2 regions of the Rhizobium sp. AG207R genome follow, and region 1 is predicted to be linked to the other one. Evidence: predicted binding sites of a transcription regulator. Region 1 holds the regulator's gene; the other holds the start of a gene.
What was found. Region 1 encodes LexA, which represses DNA repair genes until DNA is damaged. Its sites were predicted from a motif close to TGTTCNNNNTGTGTTCNG; they were not measured.
Positions count from the first base shown of each region.

Region 2: a site for LexA is predicted at 2,497-2,514, ahead of JJQ51_RS15165 (ATP-dependent helicase). Genes of this name have one in related genera too.

Region 1 covers NZ_JAEPVT010000009.1:131,389-141,528, reverse strand. Annotated here, with positions in the region: gene eno (phosphopyruvate hydratase) at 103-1,377, opposite strand; gene kdsA (3-deoxy-8-phosphooctulonate synthase) at 1,526-2,365, opposite strand; gene JJQ51_RS21900 (VOC family protein) at 2,362-3,249, opposite strand; gene lexA (transcriptional repressor LexA) at 3,669-4,391, shown strand; gene JJQ51_RS21890 (ComEC/Rec2 family competence protein) at 4,372-6,849, opposite strand; gene gltA (citrate synthase) at 7,131-8,420, shown strand; gene lpxB (lipid-A-disaccharide synthase) at 8,448-9,629, opposite strand; gene JJQ51_RS21875 (LpxI family protein) at 9,626-10,140, opposite strand, start outside.
Region 2 covers NZ_JAEPVT010000006.1:34,615-44,754, reverse strand. Annotated here, with positions in the region: gene JJQ51_RS15165 (ATP-dependent helicase) at 1-2,444, opposite strand, end outside; gene JJQ51_RS15160 (efflux RND transporter periplasmic adaptor subunit) at 2,808-3,974, shown strand; gene JJQ51_RS15155 (efflux RND transporter permease subunit) at 3,971-7,126, shown strand; gene JJQ51_RS15150 (flagellin N-terminal helical domain-containing protein) at 7,372-8,385, shown strand; gene JJQ51_RS15145 (OmpA family protein) at 8,576-9,244, shown strand; gene JJQ51_RS15140 (DUF2000 family protein) at 9,304-9,711, opposite strand; gene JJQ51_RS15135 (AraC family transcriptional regulator) at 9,726-10,140, shown strand, end outside.

The DNA.
Region 1 (10,140 bases):
TGACTCTAACAGTCGGGACCAACAAAAAACCGCGCCCGAAGGCGCGGTTCAATCCAAGTAATAATTTTGCCGTGGATCCGGATGGATCCGACAGGTCAGATATCAGCCACGAAGGATGGAGCGGCCGGCATATTTTGCCTGTGGGCCGAGCGCTTCCTCGATGCGGATGAGCTGGTTGTACTTGGCAAGACGGTCGGAACGCGACAGCGAGCCGGTCTTGATCTGGCCGCAGTTGGTGGCAACGGCGAGATCGGCGATCGTGGAATCTTCCGTTTCGCCCGAGCGGTGCGACATGACGGCGGTGTAGTTGGCCTTGTGTGCGGTTTCGACGGCGTCGAGAGTTTCGGTCAGCGAGCCGATCTGGTTGACCTTGACGAGGATCGAGTTGGCAACGCCCATGCGGATACCGTCGCGCAGGCGAGCGGAGTTGGTGACGAACAGGTCGTCGCCGACGAGCTGGGTCTTCTTGCCGATCAGGTCAGTCAGGGTCTTCCAGCCTTCCCAGTCGTCTTCAGCCATGCCGTCTTCGATCGAAACAATCGGGTACTTGGCTGCGAGTTCTGCGAGGTATTCAGCCATGGCGCCGGATTCCAGCGTGCGGCCTTCGCCTTCGAGAACGTACTTGCCGTCCTTGAAGAATTCGGTCGAGGCGCAATCAAGGCCGAGAGCGATTTCGTCGCCCGGCTTGTAGCCGGCCTTTTCGATTGATTTCATGATGAAGTCGAGAGCTGCCGGCGCGCTGGAAAGGCCGGGTGCGAAACCGCCTTCGTCACCGACGTTGGTGTTATGGCCCTGCGATGCCAGTTCCTTCTTAAGCACATGGAAAACTTCCGAACCCATGCGGACAGCTTCGCGGATCGAGTCAGCGCCGATCGGCAGGATCATGAATTCCTGGAAGTCGATCGGGTTATCGGCATGGGCGCCGCCGTTGATGATGTTCATCATCGGAACCGGCAGCAGGCGGGCATGAGCGCCGCCGACATAGCGGTAGAGCGGCAGGTTGGCGCTCTGGGCAGCAGCCTTGGCGACGGCCAGCGAGACGCCGAGGATAGCGTTTGCACCAAGGCGCGACTTGTTCGGCGTGCCGTCAAGCTCGATCATGATGTTGTCGAGCTGGATCTGGTTTTCGGCGTCCATGCCGCCGATGGCGTCGAAGATTTCCGAATTGACGGCTTCGACGGCCTTCTCGACACCCTTGCCATGGTAGCGCTTGCCGCCGTCGCGAAGCTCGACGGCTTCATGCGCGCCGGTCGACGCGCCCGACGGAACCGCCGCGCGGCCCAAGCTGCCATCTTCGAGGTAGACATCGACCTCGACAGTCGGATTGCCACGGCTGTCGAGTATCTCGCGGGCGATAATGTCGGTGATTGCGGTCATGATAGCTTCCTGCTCGCTGGTTTATAAATCGATTTAAATCGTCTTAATCGAAGGCGCGGAAATTACAATGGCGATCCGCGCCGCGATTTGGCACTCCTGCAGGCCCCTAACGTAAATTCATGTCAGCCTGTTGAATGCCGGCTACGTTTCAAGCCTTGGCGATGGCGTCGAAGGCCAGCAGCTTCTCCAGAAGCCGTGGCATATCCTTCAAATAGACCATGTTTGGGCCGTCGGACGGTGCATTGTCGGGATCCTCATGCGTCTCCACGAAGAGACCGGCAACGCCGACGGCGACGGCCGCGCGCGCCAGCGTCTCGACGAAGCGGCGGTCGCCGCCGGTCGAACCGCCCTGCCCACCAGGCTGCTGCACGGAATGGGTCGCATCGAAGATGACGGGCGCGCCCATCGCCGCCATGATCGGCAGCGAGCGCATATCCGAGACCAGCGTGTTGTAGCCGAAGGAGGCACCGCGCTCGCAGAGAAGAATATTCGGGTTGCCGCTGTCGTTCAGCTTGGCAAGCACGTTCTTCATGTCCCACGGCGCCAAGAACTGGCCTTTCTTGACGTTGACCACGCGGCCGGTCTTGGCGGCTGCAACCAAAAGATCGGTCTGGCGTGACAGAAAAGCAGGGATCTGCAGGATATCGACCGTCTTGGAAACGATGGCGCACTGCTCTTCCGTATGGATATCGGTCAGAACCGGAAAGCCATATTCCTTCTTCAGGTCTTCAAAGACTTCCAGCGCCTTTTCCAGGCCGATGCCACGCTTGCCTGACAGCGATGTGCGGTTCGCCTTGTCGAAGGAGGACTTGTAGACAAGGCCGATGCCCAGCTTGCCGCAAAGTTCCTTCAGGACGCCGGCAACCATGAACGCATGGTCGCGGCTTTCCATCTGGCAGGGGCCGGCAATCAGCGACAGCTTTGCAGTATTGGAAAAGAGGACCTTGGAGGCACCCTCGCCGACGGTGACTTCCGAATTCGTGCTCATATTATCTCCTCAAAGGCGAACAATGCGCCCTGACCGGGTGCCAACCTCGCCAATAGACGATTGTTCTTACGCGTATAGGTGACGCCGTTAGCAGTGAAATGCGACGATGTCACGGAAAGATCGCGCGTTTTGAAAAGGATTGCACGTGCTCTGAGCCCCGGATCATTCGTGCGAACAGGTAGATCATAGAATGCCTCCATTCCTTCCGGCGTCAAAATCTCCAGATCGGCATTGGCGGCCTTGATCGTCAGGCCAAAGGAATGCTCCATAATGCGCGGGCCACCGACAAGCTCCTCGAAGAAGCCGCGATAGGCCGCCGGCTTCGGCGCGCAAAGCGCTACCCGCGCGATACCAGTCACGCCGTTTTCGTGACGCTCGAGCACACTGCGGTCAGCCGGCAGCGGATTGATGCGCTGACAGCAGAAAGCGAGAAAATCCGGCGCGCGCAGATCGGCGGCGAAGGCAAGACGAAAACCGGCCGTGGTTTCCGTTCCATCCGGCATCTTCATGGGACGGGAGAAATCCAGCATCTGCCCCGCCGAAATCGCAGCTGCTTTGAAGCGCTCGTCATCCGCCACCGCGTCATCCGTACCGAATACCACGGCCGAAAAGCCATTTTCGCCGACCCGGAAGCGATAGGCTTGATCGCGGGCAACAAAAACATTGCCATCCATGATGCTCTTCTCGCACTGCTCCGCAGACGCGACGCCCAGAGGTTCGAGATAGGTTTTATCGGCAAGGAAGACGCAGGCATTCTGCGTGCCAAAGGGATGGCGCGCATCTGGAGCCACTGTAAAACCGAGCTTGCCGAGGCGCTCGCGTGCCAGAGCGATATCGACGGTCGGCAGCACGAGATGATCCAGCGGATGCGGAGACGAAATCATGGCTTCTCCTGTTTGCTTGCCGAAGCAGATTTGCGCCCATCCCCCGCGCAATTCAAGATGGAAGCATGGAACACCCGGAGCACACGACATGGATCGAAGGCAATCTCGCAAACGTGATTGCTGATTCTCTGCCATGGCTGGCTCATGCAGCCGCGCGGCACGTTCATCCAAATGCTCGGCGCACGGGCTGAACGACAAAGTCTCGGAAGCGAGTAGAGCGGCATTTCTCTTATTTTTCTGCAGGTTAACGGAGACACAGCGCGCCGATGTTCGGAGCCGATCCATTCGCAAATGGTAATTATTTAACTGACCTCACAAGGCTTTACCGAAATTTAAGTACTTGCGGAACACATATGGAACATATAGTGTCCGTTCTGGATTTGTTTCACAGCTTTTCTTGATTCTGGGGTTCCAAGACGATGTTGACGCGCAAGCAGCAGGAACTGCTTCTCTTCATTCACGAACGCATGAAGGAATCCGGGGTTCCGCCATCTTTCGACGAGATGAAGGATGCACTGGATCTGGCATCGAAATCCGGTATTCATCGCCTGATTACGGCACTGGAGGAGCGGGGCTTTATCCGCCGGCTGCCGAACCGGGCCAGAGCGCTCGAAGTCATCAAGCTTCCCGACGCCTATAATCCGAGCCTGCAGCAGCGCCGCGGCTTTTCTCCGAGCGTTATCGAGGGCAGCCTCGGAAAGCCGCAGCCCGTTGCCCCGCCCGCTCCGTCGAAGGTGGCAAATGACGATCACAATAGCTCGGCGTCGGTGCCCGTGATGGGCCGCATCGCTGCCGGTGTTCCGATCTCGGCCATCCAGAACAATACGCACGACATTACCGTTCCCGCCGACATGCTCGGATCCGGCGAACATTATGCGCTTGAAGTTCGAGGGGATTCGATGATCGATGCCGGCATCTTCGACGGCGATACGGTCATCATCCGCAATTCGACGACGGCCAATCCCGGCGACATCGTCGTGGCGCTGGTCGATGACGAAGAGGCGACACTGAAGCGCTTCCGTCGCAAGGGTGCTTCCATCGCGCTTGAGGCTGCAAACCCGGCATACGAAACCCGCATCTTCGGACCGGATCGCGTGAAGGTCCAAGGCAAGCTCGTTGGCCTTATTCGCCGCTATCACTGACCGGTGAATTGTCGATGGCGGGTGACGTGGGCGCAATTGGCGCGTCGAATTTGCCGGTGCGCCAATCGTAGGTTCGATGCCTGGTCCAGGGACGCTGCGGGTTCTCGAATGCGGTTGAGAGGATGGGCTTGTCTCCGGTAAGCACCATTTCGATGGAGCCGGTTTTACGCAATGTCGCACCGGTTATGAGCATCGCTCCGGAACGGCAATGGTCGAGCCGTAGCCGGATTGGCGTCACGATAATGTTCCCCGTGTCGCAAGCCGCAGGCAGGTAGGCCGCGTTTTCGATAGTGACCAATATCGCGCCGTTTTCAAGCATGGCCGCGCACCATGCTCCTTTCTGGCAGGCGAAACTGCCTTGCATGGTGCGGTCCAAGGCTTCTTCCATTGCGATACGGACCGCCTTCTGTTCTTCACTGTTCAATCGCTTATAACGATCTGCCTTGCCGATTTGTGGAAGTCGGCTGTCAGCCGGGAGCATGGTCGGAGGCTGATGGTCCGCCGCAACCAGTGCCTTTTGCCATTGTTCGAAAATAAAGGCCTGCGGTCTCTCGCGATTGGTCGCGAGTATATTGTCCTGGCGCAATGCGACTAGGACGCCATCTTCGGAGATCATCAGGTCGGGTTTCGGTACGCCAGATCCGAATGCCGCCAAGCCCATGGACAAGAGCGATAATAGCAGGCCCAGATGACGAAGCCGGGTCCGCAATATGCTCATGATCAGGAAGCCGATAATGAATGTCGGCATCAGCCAGGCCGGCTGGCGACCGAAGGTAATGTCGCCTCCCCAACCAGCTACGGTTCTTGCGATCACGATAACGAGTTCCAGTCCCTCGCCGGTTACTTTCCAGAAAGGCCCGTCGAGACCGAGCGGCATGAGCAGCATCGCCGCCATGCCGAATGGCATGACGATAAAGGAGACGATGGGCATAGCAGCGAGATTGGCGGCGAGCCCATATGTCGCCAACCGGTGAAAATGCTCGATCGAGAAGATAGCCGTCGACGCGCCGCCGATGAACGAGGTCGACGTCACGCCTGCGAAGAAGCGCATGACGAACAATAGCGGACTCAATAGACGGACGCGCGGCAAAATGTTTTCGCGATGCCGCCGCCGCTTCCATAGCGAATAGCCCGACACCAGCGCCAGTGTCGCCGCATAGGACATCTGGAAGCTCGGACCGAGGACTTGCGACGGCGACAGTACAAGAATGATGATCGCTGAAAGTGCGACATTGCGCAGACTGATCGATGGCCGATCGAAAAGCACGGCCACAAGCATGATCGCCATCATGATGAAGGCCCGCTCGGCGGATACACCGAAGCCGGAGATGAGATAATAGGCAGTTACAGTGAGAAGCGCACCGAGGGCTGCGAACTTCTTGGTCGGCCAGGCCTGCGCGACACCGGGAAACAGGCTGAACAAGTAGCGTAGGCCGATGTAGAAAATGCCGGCCGACAACGCCATGTTCAGACCGGAAATTGCAATGATATGGGTCAGGCCGGCAATTCTCAGCGCTTCCGTCGTATTCTTGGAGATTGCGCGTCTCTCATCGGTGACAAGCGCCGCGGCAAAGGCGCCGGTATCTCCCGGCAAGGTTTGCCTGATCCTGTCGCCTATGCTGTTGCGCAGGCCAGCAAGCCAAATATCGGCCGCATCCAATAAGGAGCCGGCCGCGTTGTCACCGGATGGCGACAGCAATTCCGGTGTTCCGTAGGCAAAGCCGTTCGCACCGATACCGTTGAAATAAGAACTGAAGGCGAAATCGTTGAGACCAAGCAAGGCCGGTCCGGCCGGCGGCGTCAACCGCGCCCTACCCTGGATGCGATCACCGAGATCGAACGGCTCCGCCTGCTTGCGCACGAAGATCGTAACCCGCTGCGGCGCGCGGCGAATGGAAGGTTTTTCCGTTGCCTCGACGCGAACGACATAGCGCCAGCGTCCATTGTCATAGGATTCCCGTCGTTCGATCTGACCGGTCACGGTCGTGGTCACGGCCGAATCGAGCATGACGGTAGAAACCCGCCAGCTCTCGCATTGCGCCAGCGCCATGCCCAGGCAAAGGAGCATGCCTGCCAAAAGCAGATGGCGAAACAGCCTGCCTGCCTCCTGCATGAGCGCGAAGCCGCTGGTGAAGACCAACAGGCCTACAAGAACAGCCTGTGGAGGCGGATCGCTGCCAGCCTTGAACCAGAAAATTGCACCAAGGCCCATATAGATCGGCGCAAGCAGGACCGCGCGACCATGGGCCGCCTCCTCTTCGATCAATCCGAAGGTGCCAAGCCGAATGCGGCTTGATACCCGCAATAGCCGGGATGTCAGCCGCGTCTGGTCCTGCGTCCGTTCCCGTCGCGGCACTTCGGCGGGCAAGATATTCGTGGCAACAACAGGGCGAGGCTGCGAGAGCGCAGCAACGTCCCCACCCTCTTTCCGCTGCTCGGATGCCTCCAAATTAGGCACTCGCCGCCGTCCCCACGCAAAACTACAGCTTTTGCGCGATTTTTGCCGTTAGCAGGCGATGAATTCAACCAAAATCGACGCAAACAGGGCTCAATTGGGCCGGTTTCGCCGCCTAGCATAATTAGAGGCGCTTCTGCAGTGCCCAAAAGTTGATACTGCATTGCACAATTCAGCGTTAGGATAACTTGGCATTAGGCTCGGGATCATATAGCTAGTCGGTAGTCGCTTAACCTTTTGGCGCTTTTTATGGCGTCAATCCCGCCAAATCTTGGAGGATCAGCATGACGGAACAAAGCGCGAAACTAACTTGGGGTGAAAAGACGGTGGACCTGCCGGTCAAGACCGGAACCATCGGCCCGAGTGTCATTGATATTGGTGCCCTTTATAAGAACACCTCCACTTTCACTTACGATCCTGGTTTCACCTCCACCGCGTCGTGCGAGTCGAGCATTACCTACATCGATGGCGACGAAGGCGTTCTGCTGCACCGCGGCTATCCGATCGATCAGCTGGCCGAACACGGCGATTTCCTCGAAGTTTGCTACCTCCTTCTCTACGGTGAACTGCCGACGGCAGCGCAGAAGAAGGACTTCGACTATCGCGTGACCCACCATACGATGGTGCACGAGCAGATGTCGCGCTTCTTCACCGGCTTCCGCCGCGACGCACATCCGATGGCCGTCATGTGCGGCTGCGTTGGCGCGCTTTCCGCCTTTTATCACGACTCGACCGACATTACGGATCCGCACCAGCGCATGGTCGCAAGCCTGCGCATGATCGCCAAGATGCCGACGCTCGCCGCCATGGCGTACAAGTACCATATCGGCCAACCCTTTGTTTACCCGAAGAACGATCTCGACTACGCGTCGAACTTCCTGCGTATGTGCTTTGCGGTTCCGTGCGAAGAATACGTCGTCAATCCGGTGCTTGCCCGCGCCATGGACCGCATCTTTATCCTGCATGCCGATCACGAGCAGAACGCTTCGACGTCGACGGTTCGTCTGGCAGGCTCTTCCGGCGCCAATCCGTTTGCCTGTATCGCTGCAGGCATTGCCTGCCTCTGGGGACCGGCTCACGGCGGCGCCAACGAAGCTGCGCTGAACATGCTGAACGAAATCGGCACGGTCGACCGCATTCCGGAATTCATCGCCCGCGCCAAGGACAAGAACGATCCGTTCCGCCTGATGGGTTTCGGCCACCGCGTCTACAAGAACTACGACCCGCGCGCCAAGATCATGCAGAAGACGGCGCACGAGGTTCTCGGCGAGCTCGGCATCAAGGACGATCCGCTGCTCGACATCGCGATCGAACTGGAGCGTATCGCTCTGACCGATGAATATTTCATCGAGAAGAAGCTGTATCCGAACGTCGACTTCTATTCCGGCATCACGCTGAAGGCTCTCGGCTTCCCCACGACCATGTTCACCGTTCTGTTCGCTCTTGCCCGCACCGTCGGCTGGATCGCTCAGTGGAACGAAATGATCGAGGATCCGCATCAGCGCATCGGCCGTCCGCGCCAGCTCTACACCGGCGCTCCGCTGCGCGAATATGTGCCTGTTTCCAAGCGCTAAGCTTCGGTATTGAAACAAAAAAACCGGTCAGAGATGACCGGTTTTTTTATGGGCTAGAACGTCCAGAACAATCTGCGCAGCCTTGTCGCCAGGCGGCTCCTCCGTCTGCATCCGTTCCCAGACCAGATCGTAGCCAGCAAGCATCGCCGCACGCTCCGGTGTGTCGCTCGACAGGCGCTCCATATAACGTGCCAGCATGCCCGGCCGCAGAACATCGTTGATGAGCTCAGGCAGTACAGCATAGTCGGCGATGAGGTTCGGCAAGGCGGCCGTCCAGATCTTGATGCGCGACAGCACGAATTTCGCCAGCCATTCCGTCTTATAGGTCGAGACGACCGGAACGCCCGCAAGCCCCAGCTCCAGGATCACCGTTCCGGAGGCTGCCATGGCGGCATCCGCCTTGGCAAAGGCACTCCATTTGGCATCTTGGCCGACGAGTATATCCGGCTTGACCTGCCAATTGGCGGTCAAAGAGCGAACCACCGCCTCCTGCCGCGGCACGGTCGGCAGCAGAAAACGAACATTATCATTTCTCCGGCTAAGTTCTTCGGTAGCCCGCTCAAAAACCGGAAGGAGTTGCCGGATCTCCGATGCACGCGATCCGGGCAAAAGCAGGATCGTCTTCGCCACATCGGCGCCGGCCAGACCGCGCAAGGCGCGCTGACGTCGCGTCTCCGCAAGATTGGCGTCGACCGTCAGGCGGTGGCCGACATAAGTGGTTGCCGGACCGCCCAGGCGCTTCATGGCAGCAGGCTCGAACGGCAAGACGGCCAGCACATGGTCGACATAGGCAAGCATCTGCTGTGCGCGATATTCTTTCCACGCCCAGACGCTGGGGCAGACGTAATCGATAACAGGCAGATCGGGCAAAGCCTTGCGCACCCGCTTGGCAACGCGATGCGTGAAATCGGGGCTGTCGATGATCACAAGCACGTCCGGCTTTGCAGCAATAATCGCATCCGCCGTCTGCCGGATGCGGGCCAGCAGCTTCGGCAATCGCTTGATGACCTGGATGAAACCCATGATTGAGAGTTCGGAATAATCGAAGAGCGAGCGCAGACCTTGCGCCTCCAGCGCCTCGCCGCCTACCCCGACCAGCTCGACCGGACCATCATGGCGTCGCTTCAGGGCCGCGACGAGATCGCCGCCCAGCAGATCGCCGGAGACTTCGCCGGCAACGACGGCAAGCTTCAAGGGCGCTGCGCTCACATGAAGCCCTCCGCGCTCAGGCCACGATCGATGCCGCAGACAAAAATACCGGCCTCGTCGGCAGCGGCGATCACAGCCTGGCGATCGAGGATCAAAGCTCGGCCAGCTTCGACGGCGACACCAGCTAACCCTGCCTTCTTGGCATTCAACATCGTGGAGACGCCGATTGACGGCAAGTCGGCCCGGATATCCTGCTGCGGCTTGCAGAGCTTGACGAGTACACCGCGCCGACGGGTGGAAATGCGCCCAGCCGCGCGCAGTTCGGCAACCCGCTCGATCATCTTGTCCGTGCCTTCGGCACCTTCAAGCGCAACGACACGGCCGCCGACGCTGACCGCGCCCTGCCCCACATCCAGAAATCCCAGCGCATCGGCCGCCTTCGCACCCTGTGCAATATCGCGCAGATCCTCTTCCGCTGGCGAGAATTTTCCAAGCGGCCCGGTCGTCGCCAAAAGGTCGGGCGCGATTTCATGCGCGCCAACGACGCGAACGCCACCGGCTTCGATCAGGC
Region 2 (10,140 bases), on a different contig from region 1:
TCCAGCACGCGCTTCTGCCCAGCGCGATCAAATTCGATCGTCAGCTTGTTGCCCTCGATCTCCGAAACATTGCCGTTGCCAAACTTGATATGGAAGACGCGGTCGCCGATGGCGAATTTGGAGGGTTCGGAGGAGGTGGATTTGGCCACCAGCTCGCCGTCGATGGTGCGCACTTTCGGACCGCTTTCGCCGTAACCGATGCGTTCGACGGCGTGGCCGGAGCGGCTGCCCCAGTTGTCGCGGGTCGCATCGTTGCGGTTGGCCTGGGCGCGCTTCCAGCCGGGGGTGGAATAGGTGTTGGCGAAGGGATCGGCCTTGTCGAAGCGGGATTGGCCGTAGCCGCCGCGGCCATATCCGCCATAGGACTGCTCTACTTCGGCGACCTGAACATGCGTTTCCGGCAGTTCGTCAAGGAAGCGGGAGGGGATCGTCGATTGCCATAGGCCGTGGATGCGGCGGTTGGAGACGAACCAGATGTGGCAGCGGCGCTTGGCGCGCGTGATGCCGACATAGGCGAGGCGGCGCTCTTCCTCGAGGCCGGCGCGCCCGCTTTCGTCGAGCGAGCGCTGATGCGGAAACAAGCCTTCCTCCCAGCCGGGCAGGAACACCGTGTCGAATTCCAGACCCTTGGCAGAGTGCAGCGTCATGATGGAGACGGCGTCGAGATTTTCGTTCTGCTCGGCATCCATAACAAGGGCGACGTGTTCAAGGAAGCCGCGCATGGATTCGAAGCTGTCCATGGAGCGGATGAGTTCCTTGAGGTTTTCAAGCCGCCCCGGCGCTTCTGCCGATTTGTCGTTCTTCCACATGTCCGTATAGCCGGACTCTTCGAGAATCTGCTCGGCAAGCTCAGTATGCGGCGTGTTTTCGAGCAGGCCCTGCCAGCGGCGGAAGGATTGCACGACGTCGAACAGCGCCTTGCGCGCCTTCGGCTTCATCTCATCCGTCTCGATGATGTCGACCGCTGCCGCCAGCATCGGGATATCGCGCACGCGGGCGTAATCATGCAGCGCACGGACAGTGGTGTCGCCGAGACCGCGTTTTGGCGTATTGATGATGCGTTCGAAGGCGAGATCGTCGGCCGGCTGGCAGACGAGGCGGAAATAGGCCATGGCGTCGCGGATTTCGAGGCGCTCGTAGAAGCGCGGGCCGCCGACGACGCGATAGTTCAGGCCGAGCGTCACGAAACGGTCTTCGAACTCGCGCATCTGGAAGGAGGCGCGCACGAGGATGGCGATGTCGTTGAGATTGTGCTTGTTGCGCTGGAGCTGCTCGATCTCTTCGCCGATGGCGCGCGCTTCTTCCTCGGAATCCCAGGAAGCGTGCACCTGCACCTTGATGTCGTCCGGATCGGAGCGGTCGGTGAACAGCGTCTTGCCGAGCCGGCCCTCATTATGGGCGATGAGATGCGCGGCAGCACCGAGAATATGTTCGGTGGAGCGATAGTTGCGCTCGAGCTTGATGACCTTGGCGCCCGGAAAATCCTTCTCGAAGCGGAGGATGTTGTCCACCTCCGCGCCGCGCCAGCCATAGATCGACTGGTCGTCGTCACCGACGCAGCAGACATTCTGCGGCTCGCCCTTCTGTCTCTGCGCCAGCAGGCGTAGCCACATATATTGCGCCGTATTGGTGTCCTGATACTCGTCGACGAGGATGTAGCGGAAGCGCTGGTGATAATCCTTGAGGATATCAGGATTCTGCCGGAACATATTGATCGGATGCAGCAAAAGGTCCCCGAAGTCGCAGGCGTTCAGCGTCTTCAGGCGGTTCTGGTAGGCGGCATAGAGTTCGCGGCCCTTGCCATTGGCAAAAGCGCGGGCATCACCTTCCGGAATATCGGCGGGGCTCAGGCCCTTGTTCTTCCATGTGTCGATCATGCCGGCAAATTGCTTGGCCGGCCAGCGCTTGTCGTCGAGCCCTTCGGCCTGGATCAGTTGCTTGATCAGGCGGACGACATCGTCGGTATCGAGAATGGTGAAGCTCGAGGTGAGGCCGACCAGCTCGGCATGGCGGCGCAACAGCTTGACACCGATCGAGTGGAAGGTGCCGAGCCAGGGCATGCCTTCGACCGCGCCGCCGACCAGCAGCGCGATACGCTCCTTCATCTCGCGGGCTGCCTTGTTGGTGAAGGTGACGGCGAGGATCTGGCTGGGGAAGGCGCGGTTGGTGGACAGGATATGCGCGATGCGCGTCGTGAGCACTCGCGTCTTGCCTGTGCCGGCGCCGGCAAGCACCAGAACGGGGCCGTCGAGCGTTTCCACGGCTTCCGCCTGTTCTGCATTGAGGCCTGAGAGATAATCGGGCCGGCGGCCGCTGTCGCGTGCTGCCATGGCGCGGGCCGCAATGCCGCCGCCAATGCTGCCGGCAGCCGGCGCGGAACGGCGCGGCGCCACGTGCTCCGGCTCCTCGTCAAAGAAGGGAATATCGTCATGTCCAATGGTCATGCCGCCCAATGTAATGATTCTACCCCGAAAGGCAAAAGAAACGGGCCGAAACTAGAACAAAAAGTGCACATTCACAGGGCATAAGACTCGATCGACGGCTGTTTTCATGTGGAAATGGGTCGGCCCATTCACCGGGTAAAACGTCTCGTTGTCCGCACTAAGATTACAACTTTGTCATAATCTGTGGCGAAACTTGCGGCATATGCTCAAAAACACGATATTGCAGCAAATCGGGCACAATCTTGCTTTATGGAGCCGTCCGAGCCGAAATTGACCCCCGGTTAAGTGCGCTGGGTGGATGAGGGGTCACAAAAACCAACGACGCGATTTCATCGCCTCTGACACAACGAGCCGGAGACGTGCATGACCGCCTGGAAGCAGCTTTCCTTGTCTTTTTTCTTGCTGGCAGCTGGCATCGCCGCTGTCGTGGCCTTCATGCCCAGCGCAGCGGGCCTGCTGCAGAAGGTCGGCGTTCCCGAGACTGTCGTGGCCTGGATTGCTCCGCGCGATGGCGCGGCGGACGGAAAGTCGGAGACGCAGGCAAGCTCCGGTGGACGGCGCGGTCAGAACATACCGCTTGTCGTCACCGAGCCTGTGGTCAGCGGTGTTGTTAACGATCGCCTGAGCGCGATCGGTACCGGCGACGCCATCCGTTCGGTCGTCGTCATGCCGCAAGCGGCGGGTACGATCCGGGAAATTCTCATCAAGTCAGGCGACAGAGTGAAGCAGGGGCAGGTGCTGGCGCGTCTCGACGACGACGAGCAGATCATCGCTCGCGGCCAGGCGGAAGTGGCGCTGAAGAGTGCTGTCGAAAAATCCCAGCTCTACCGCAATATCAAATCCACAGTCTCGCGCATGGATGTTTTCGATGCCGAGATCGTGGAGCAGGGCGCAAAGCTAGCGCTGCAATCGGCCGAGCTGGCGCTGAAGCGCCGCGATGTGGTCGCACCGATCGACGGGATTGTCGGTATCGTGCCCGTGGTCGTCGGCGACAATGTGACGACAACGACCAATATCGTGATGCTAGACGACCGCTCGGAAATCCTGGTGGATTACTGGGTGCCGGAGCGCTTCGCCAACACAGTCAAGGTCGACCAGCCGGTGGAAGCGACGTCGGTGGCATTGCCGGGGCGCGTATTTTCGGGCGTTGTCGAGGCAGTCGACAATCGTGTTGACGGCGCAAGCCGGACGCTGCGCGTGCGCGCCCGCATCGATAATGCTTCCGATGTTCTGCGCGCCGGTATGTCCTTCAATGTCGGCATGCGCTTTGCCGGCGAATCCTATCCCTCCGTCGATCCGCTCGCCGTCCAATGGGATGGGGCGGGTGCGCATGTCTGGCGCGTCGTTGACGGCAAGTCCTCGAAGGTGCGCGTCAGCATCGTGCAGCGCAATCCGGATGCGGTGCTGGTCCGTGGCGATCTCCGCAATGGCGATCTCATCGTCATCGAAGGATTGCAGCGCGTGACCGAAGGTGGCGAGGTTCGCTTTGCCCGCGATGTCGCCCAGGCCAAGGAGGTCATCACCCAATGATGACCGATGGCAACGATGTGGCGGATGCCGGCTCGGCAGCGGCCAAGCAATCCTTTACCGCACTCTTCGTGCGCCGGCCGATCCTGGCGCTGGTCTTCAACACGCTGATGGTCGTCGCCGGTCTTGCCGCCTATTTCGGCGTCGAAGTGCGAGAACTGCCCGATGTCGACCGTCCCGTCGTGACCGTCAGGACCGTATTCGATGGCGCATCGCCGCAGACGGTGGATCAGGAGCTGACGAAGATCATCGAAGGGGCGGTTGCCCGCGTCAGCGGCCTGAAGTCGGTTTCCTCCAGTTCCTCCTTCGGTCAGAGCCGGGTAACGCTTGAATTTTCCGACGCGACCGATCTTTCGGTTGCCGCCAATGATGTCCGCGACGCCATCGGTCGCATCACCGAACAATTGCCCGATCAGGCGGATGCGCCTCAGATCGTCAAGGCGGATTCGGATTCGCAGCCGATCATGCGGCTTGCCGTCACCTCGACCACGTTGACGATGGATGACCTGACACAGCTCGTCGACAAGGAGATCACCGACCGGCTGGCTTCGGTCGAGGGCGTCGCCGATGTCGAGCTTTACGGCGATCAGGAGAAGATCTTCCGCATCGATGTCGATCAGGCCGCCCTTGCGAGCCGAGGTCTCACCATCGGCGACCTGACGACGGCGCTTGCGACCGCAGCACTCGATGTACCGGCCGGATCGCTGAAGAGTGCGCGGCAGGATATCGTCGTGCGCGCCACGGCGGCACTACAGACGCCGGAGGATTTCTCCCGGCTGATCATCAAGAACCGCGTGCGGCTTTCCGATGTCGCCACCGTGACGCTCGGACCGAGGGACGGCACGACCGCGCTGCGTTCGAACGGTGTGCAGGGCGTTGGTCTCGGCATCATCCGTCAGGCGCAGTCGAATACCTTGAATATTTCCGAAGGCGTGAAGGCCGTCGTCGCGCAGCTGTCTAAATCGCTGCCCGAGGGTACGCGCATCGTCATCACCAGCGACGATGCCCTGTTCATTCAGGGGGCGATCCACGAGGTCGTGCTGGCGCTCGTCCTGTCGGCGTTGATCGTCACCGCAGTCATCTATCTCTTCCTGCGCGACTGGCGGGCGACGCTGATACCGGTCGTCACCATGCCGGTGGCGCTGATCGGCACGCTTGCCGCGCTCTACATGGTCGGTTTCTCGGTCAATATCCTGACGCTGCTGGCAATCGTGCTTGCGACCGGCCTCGTGGTCGATGACGCCATCGTCGTGCTCGAGAATATCGTGCGGCGCAGGGCGGAGAAGATCGGGCCTCGCGCTGCCGCCGTGCTTGGCACGCGCGAAGTTTTCTTCGCCGTCATTGCGACGACGGCCACGCTTGCTGCCGTGTTCATTCCGCTCTCCTTCCTGCCGGGGCAGGTGGGCGGTCTGTTCCGCGAATTCGGCTTCGTGCTTGCCTTCTCCGTCGGCCTGTCGTCGATCGTGGCGCTGACGCTCTGCCCCATGCTTGCCTCGCGCATGCTGACCAAGGAGATGCGCGAGGAGCATGGCGCGCTCGGGCGTTTCGGCGAGCTTTTCTCCGGTGTCTATCGTCGTACCCTCAAGGCTTGTCTCAATGCGCCTTTCGTCGTCATCGTCTTCTGCGCCGTGTTTTCGGCTGCAGCCGTCCTGGCGTTCATAAACGTCAAGAGCGAGCTGACGCCGAGCGAGGATAGGGCGATGGTCATGCTGCGTCTCACCACGCCGCAAGGCGCAGGCCTCGATTATACCAAGGATCAATTACAGCGCGTCGAAGAGCGGCTGCAGCCGCTGATGGACAGCGGCGACATACGAAATATCTACGCGATTTCAGGCATGAACACCCAGAAGAACAGCGGCTTCATGGTGCTGACGCTGGCCCCCTGGAGCGAGCGCCATCGTACGCAGCAGGATATTGTCACCGATATCAACAAGGCCATGGCAGGCGTGCCGGCTCTTCGCGGCAATGTCATCCAGGCCAACAGCCTGCGCATTCGTGGCGCCGGCAGCGGCGTGCAGATGGCGCTCATCGGCAACAATCACGAAGCGCTGACCGATGCAGCGCTGAAACTCGTGCAGGAACTCGACAAAACCGGCCAATTCGATACGCCGCGGCTGAACAACGAGCCGACACAGGCTCAGGTCTCCGTCACCATCGATCGTGAGCGCGCTTCCGATCTCGGGGTCGACATTTCAGGCCTTTCAGTGGCCTTGCAGTCGCTACTTGAGGGCCGCTCCGTCGTCGACGTATTCGTCGCCGGCGAATCCTATCCGGTGCTTCTGACGTCGACGATGCGGCCGATCGATGATCCCACGGATCTTGAAAACGTCTTCCTGAAGACCGGCGACGGCAAGATCGTGCCGATGTCTGTCATCGCGTCGCTGAAGGAGAATGCGGTTGCGCCGCAGCTGACCCGCGAGCAGCAGCTGGCTTCGGTTGCGATCACCGCCGGGCTCAAGAACGGCATGTCGCTCGGGCAGGCGGTCGAGGAGATCACACGGATCGCGACGCCACTCCTGCCGCCTGGTTCGCGGTTGATGCCGCTCGCCGAAGCGGCGACACTGGAGGAAAATTCCAGCGGCATGGCCCTGACCTTCGGTTTTGCCATCGTCATCATCTTCCTGGTGCTTGCCGCGCAGTTCGAAAGCGTGCTGTCGTCGGTCATCATCATGTCGACGGTGCCGCTCGGCCTTGCCTGTGCCGTCTTTGCGCTCGTCATCACCGGATCGAGCCTCAACATCTACAGCCAGATCGGCCTGGTGCTGCTTGTCGGTGTCATGGCCAAGAACGGCATCCTGATCGTCGAGTTCGCCAATCAGCTTCGCGACAAGGGCGAAAGCGTGCGCGAGGCGATCGAAAAGGCCTGCGCACTGCGTCTGCGCCCGGTCATGATGACGATGATCGCGACCATCCTTGGCGGCGTACCGCTTGTCTTTGCCGAGGGGGCCGGCGCAGAAGCGCGCGTTGCTCTCGGTTGGGTCATTGTGGGCGGCCTTGGGTTTGCGACCCTGGTCACGCTTTACATCACACCCGTCGCCTATCTGCTGATCGCCCGCTTTGCGAAGCCACAGACGCATGAGGAGCAGCGCCTGCATGACGAGATGTCGGATGCGGCGCTGCGCGCGAAGCTCGCCAATCTTCGCGCGGCGGAGTAGGTCGGCACCGGCAGGTTGGTCCGTTGCAGGCGTTGCGCTTATTTATGGTAAATCAGGGGTATCGTTTAGCGCTTTTTTAAGCATGTTTGCTAATCATGTCGGTATGTAACCGCTGGAGCGCAGGTGTTGTTTTGCCTCGCTCCCCGTTCGCCGACACGCTCGGCCCGCGCGCATGAGCGCCCGCGGCAAGGTTCCGATGTCTCCTTGTATTTGTTGCGTATTGTTGCGTCCGGAGTTCATGTGCCGTGAGTATTTTTTCGACCTTCATCAGGGTCAGTCCCTCTGTGAATACAGCACTGGAAGTGCTGAGGGACACCCAGACCAAACTGGGTAATGCCGAGCGACAGATGTCGTCAGGCCTGCGGGTTCAGTCGGCCAGAGACAATGCCACCTACTGGAAAATCTCGACTTTGACGCATACCGACATCGGCGCGATTTCGTCGGTTCAGGATGCGCTCGGTCTCGCCGCCTCGACCGTCAGCACCGCTTCCACGGGTGTCGGTAGCGCGATCGATGTCGTGACCGAGATCAGGACGAAGCTCGTCAGCGCCTATGAGACCAGCGTCGACAAAACGACACTCAACGACGAGATCACCGAGCTCAAGCAGCAGTTGCGCAGCGTTGGGGAGTCGGCGACCTTCAACGGCGTCAACTGGACCGTGCTGCAAGATGGCGCGGACCCGACTGACCCCCATGAGATTCCAGGCTCCCTTATCCGGGGTACCAACGGCACCGTAACGATCGGCATGCTGAGCTATGCGGGCGTCAGCTCGACGACGGGGCCAATCACCTCGGCCGATGCGCGTTATCTGATCGACGATCAGTCAAGCGGCACCGGCGGATATGGCGTGCTGACGTCGACATCTTTCGCCACCGAAGCCGGAGCGGCCAAGAATTATGTGCTCATCAGCAGCAAAAACGGCAATACGAGCGGCCAGGTGGAGATTTCGCTCGATGCGAATACGAGTCGGGGCGCTATTGTCGACATGGTCAACACCGTGACGGGAATGCTGAACCAGCTCAAGACGATCGGATCCGCCTTCGGCTCCCTCGAGGCGCGTATCAATCTTCAGACCGAGTTTGCCAGGAATCTCAATGATTCGCTGACCAGCGGGGTCGGCAAACTCGTGGATGCCGATATGGAACAGCAGTCGAGCAAGGTTCTGGCGCTGCAGGCTCAGCAACAACTCGGGTTGCAATCTCTGTCGATTGCCAACGCGAGCTACAATACGGTTCTGCAACTCTTCCAGAACCATTGATTGCAGCGAACGGCTGAAATTGACAGGCTGGCGGGTGAATGGCTCCGCACGTCCGCATGCGCCGGCTTCTGCAAAAGCTCTGCTGACGCTCTATGCACAGGGGACAAGGGTCTGGATAAGATTTCTCTTCATGATATTGCCGCAATGCTTCATATCTGCTGCGGCCATCGAACCGGAGAGCGACGATTCTATGATCAAGAAAATTGCCATTCTTGCCCTTGCGGCAGCCTTTTTGAACGCATGCACCACCACCGACCCCTATACGGGTGAGCAGAAGGTATCGAATACCGCAGGCGGTGCGGCGATCGGTGCCGGCGTCGGTGCCGTTGCCGGTCTTCTGATCGGTCATTCGCCGGCCTCGCGCCGCAATGCCGCGCTGATCGGCGCCGGCGTCGGTGCGCTCGCGGGTGCCGGTATCGGCAACTACATGGACCAGCAGGAGTCCGAACTGCGTGCACAGCTGCAGGGCACTGGCGTTTCGGTTACCCGCGTCGGCGACCGCATCATCCTGAACATGCCTTCGGCGATCACCTTCGATATCGACCAGGATGCGATCAAGCCGGAATTCTTCCCGACGCTCAATTCCGTCGCGATCGTTCTGCGCAAGTTCAACCGCACGCTGATCGACGTCAACGGCCATACGGATTCGACCGGCAGCCTGCAGCATAACCAGGATCTGTCCGAGCGCCGCGCCGGATCGGTCGCGTCCTACCTCGGCAGCCAGGGCATCGATCAGCGCCGCATGTCGGCCATCGGCTTCGGTCCGTCGCAGCCGGTCGCAACCAATGCCACCGAGGCTGGCCGCGCGCAGAACCGCCGCGTCGAGATCCAGATCGCACCGATCACGCAGAACGGCTAAGCCTTTCTGGACAAAAATGGCCGGGTCTCGCGATCCGGCCGTTTTCTTTGCGCGTCCGATCACGCATGCATGCTTGCGCCCTTGGTGATCTTGTCGACGATTTTCTTGTCGGCGCGCAAGGCGATGCCGACGACCTTGGCATCTTCCGGCGTAAATTCGGCAAAGACGGCGCGGTTGGCCGCGTCATGCCCGGTTGAGAACATTTCTTCTATAAAGATGGAAGAGGTGACGCCTCGCTCCAGCGAGCGGCGGTGGATGGCGGCAATGCTCTCCTTGTCAGCCGAGAGCACGATGATGGGCTGGATCGATAAAGCGTTGTAGACGTTGCCGGTGCGATCGCGATAGGCTTCGCCGATGATATCGGGATGTTGTCCGGCTATGCCTGTGGATAGGAAGGCCGTTACATTCAGCTTTTGCCAGGATTGAAGGTCGTTTCGCAGAACGATCGCGATTTTGGTATCGAACATCGATGGTCACTTTCATGCAGTCTGGAAATGGGACATTGCACGAGGATGTAGCCGGACAGATCTTCGAGGGTCTTGAACATTTGTGCGTGACACCGGAGGCCAACCGCATCCTGTCTGCGCCTGCCTATCCGGGCATCGAACGCATCCAGGCGCAGTTTCGTGGCGATGCCTTCGAACTGCATCGGCACGATACCTATGCGCTTGGCGTCACCATGCGCGGCGTGCAGACATTCCGTTATCGTGGCGAACAGCGCTACAGCCTGCCGGGGCGGGTGATCATTCTTCATCCGGACGAACTGCATGACGGCGGGGCAGCGACCGAGGACGGCCTCGTGTACCGGATGCTGTATCTGGAACCGTCGGTGCTGTTTCAATGCCTTGAGGCGGCGCGTGTCGGCCTGCCTTTCGTCGATGATCCCGTGGTGGAAG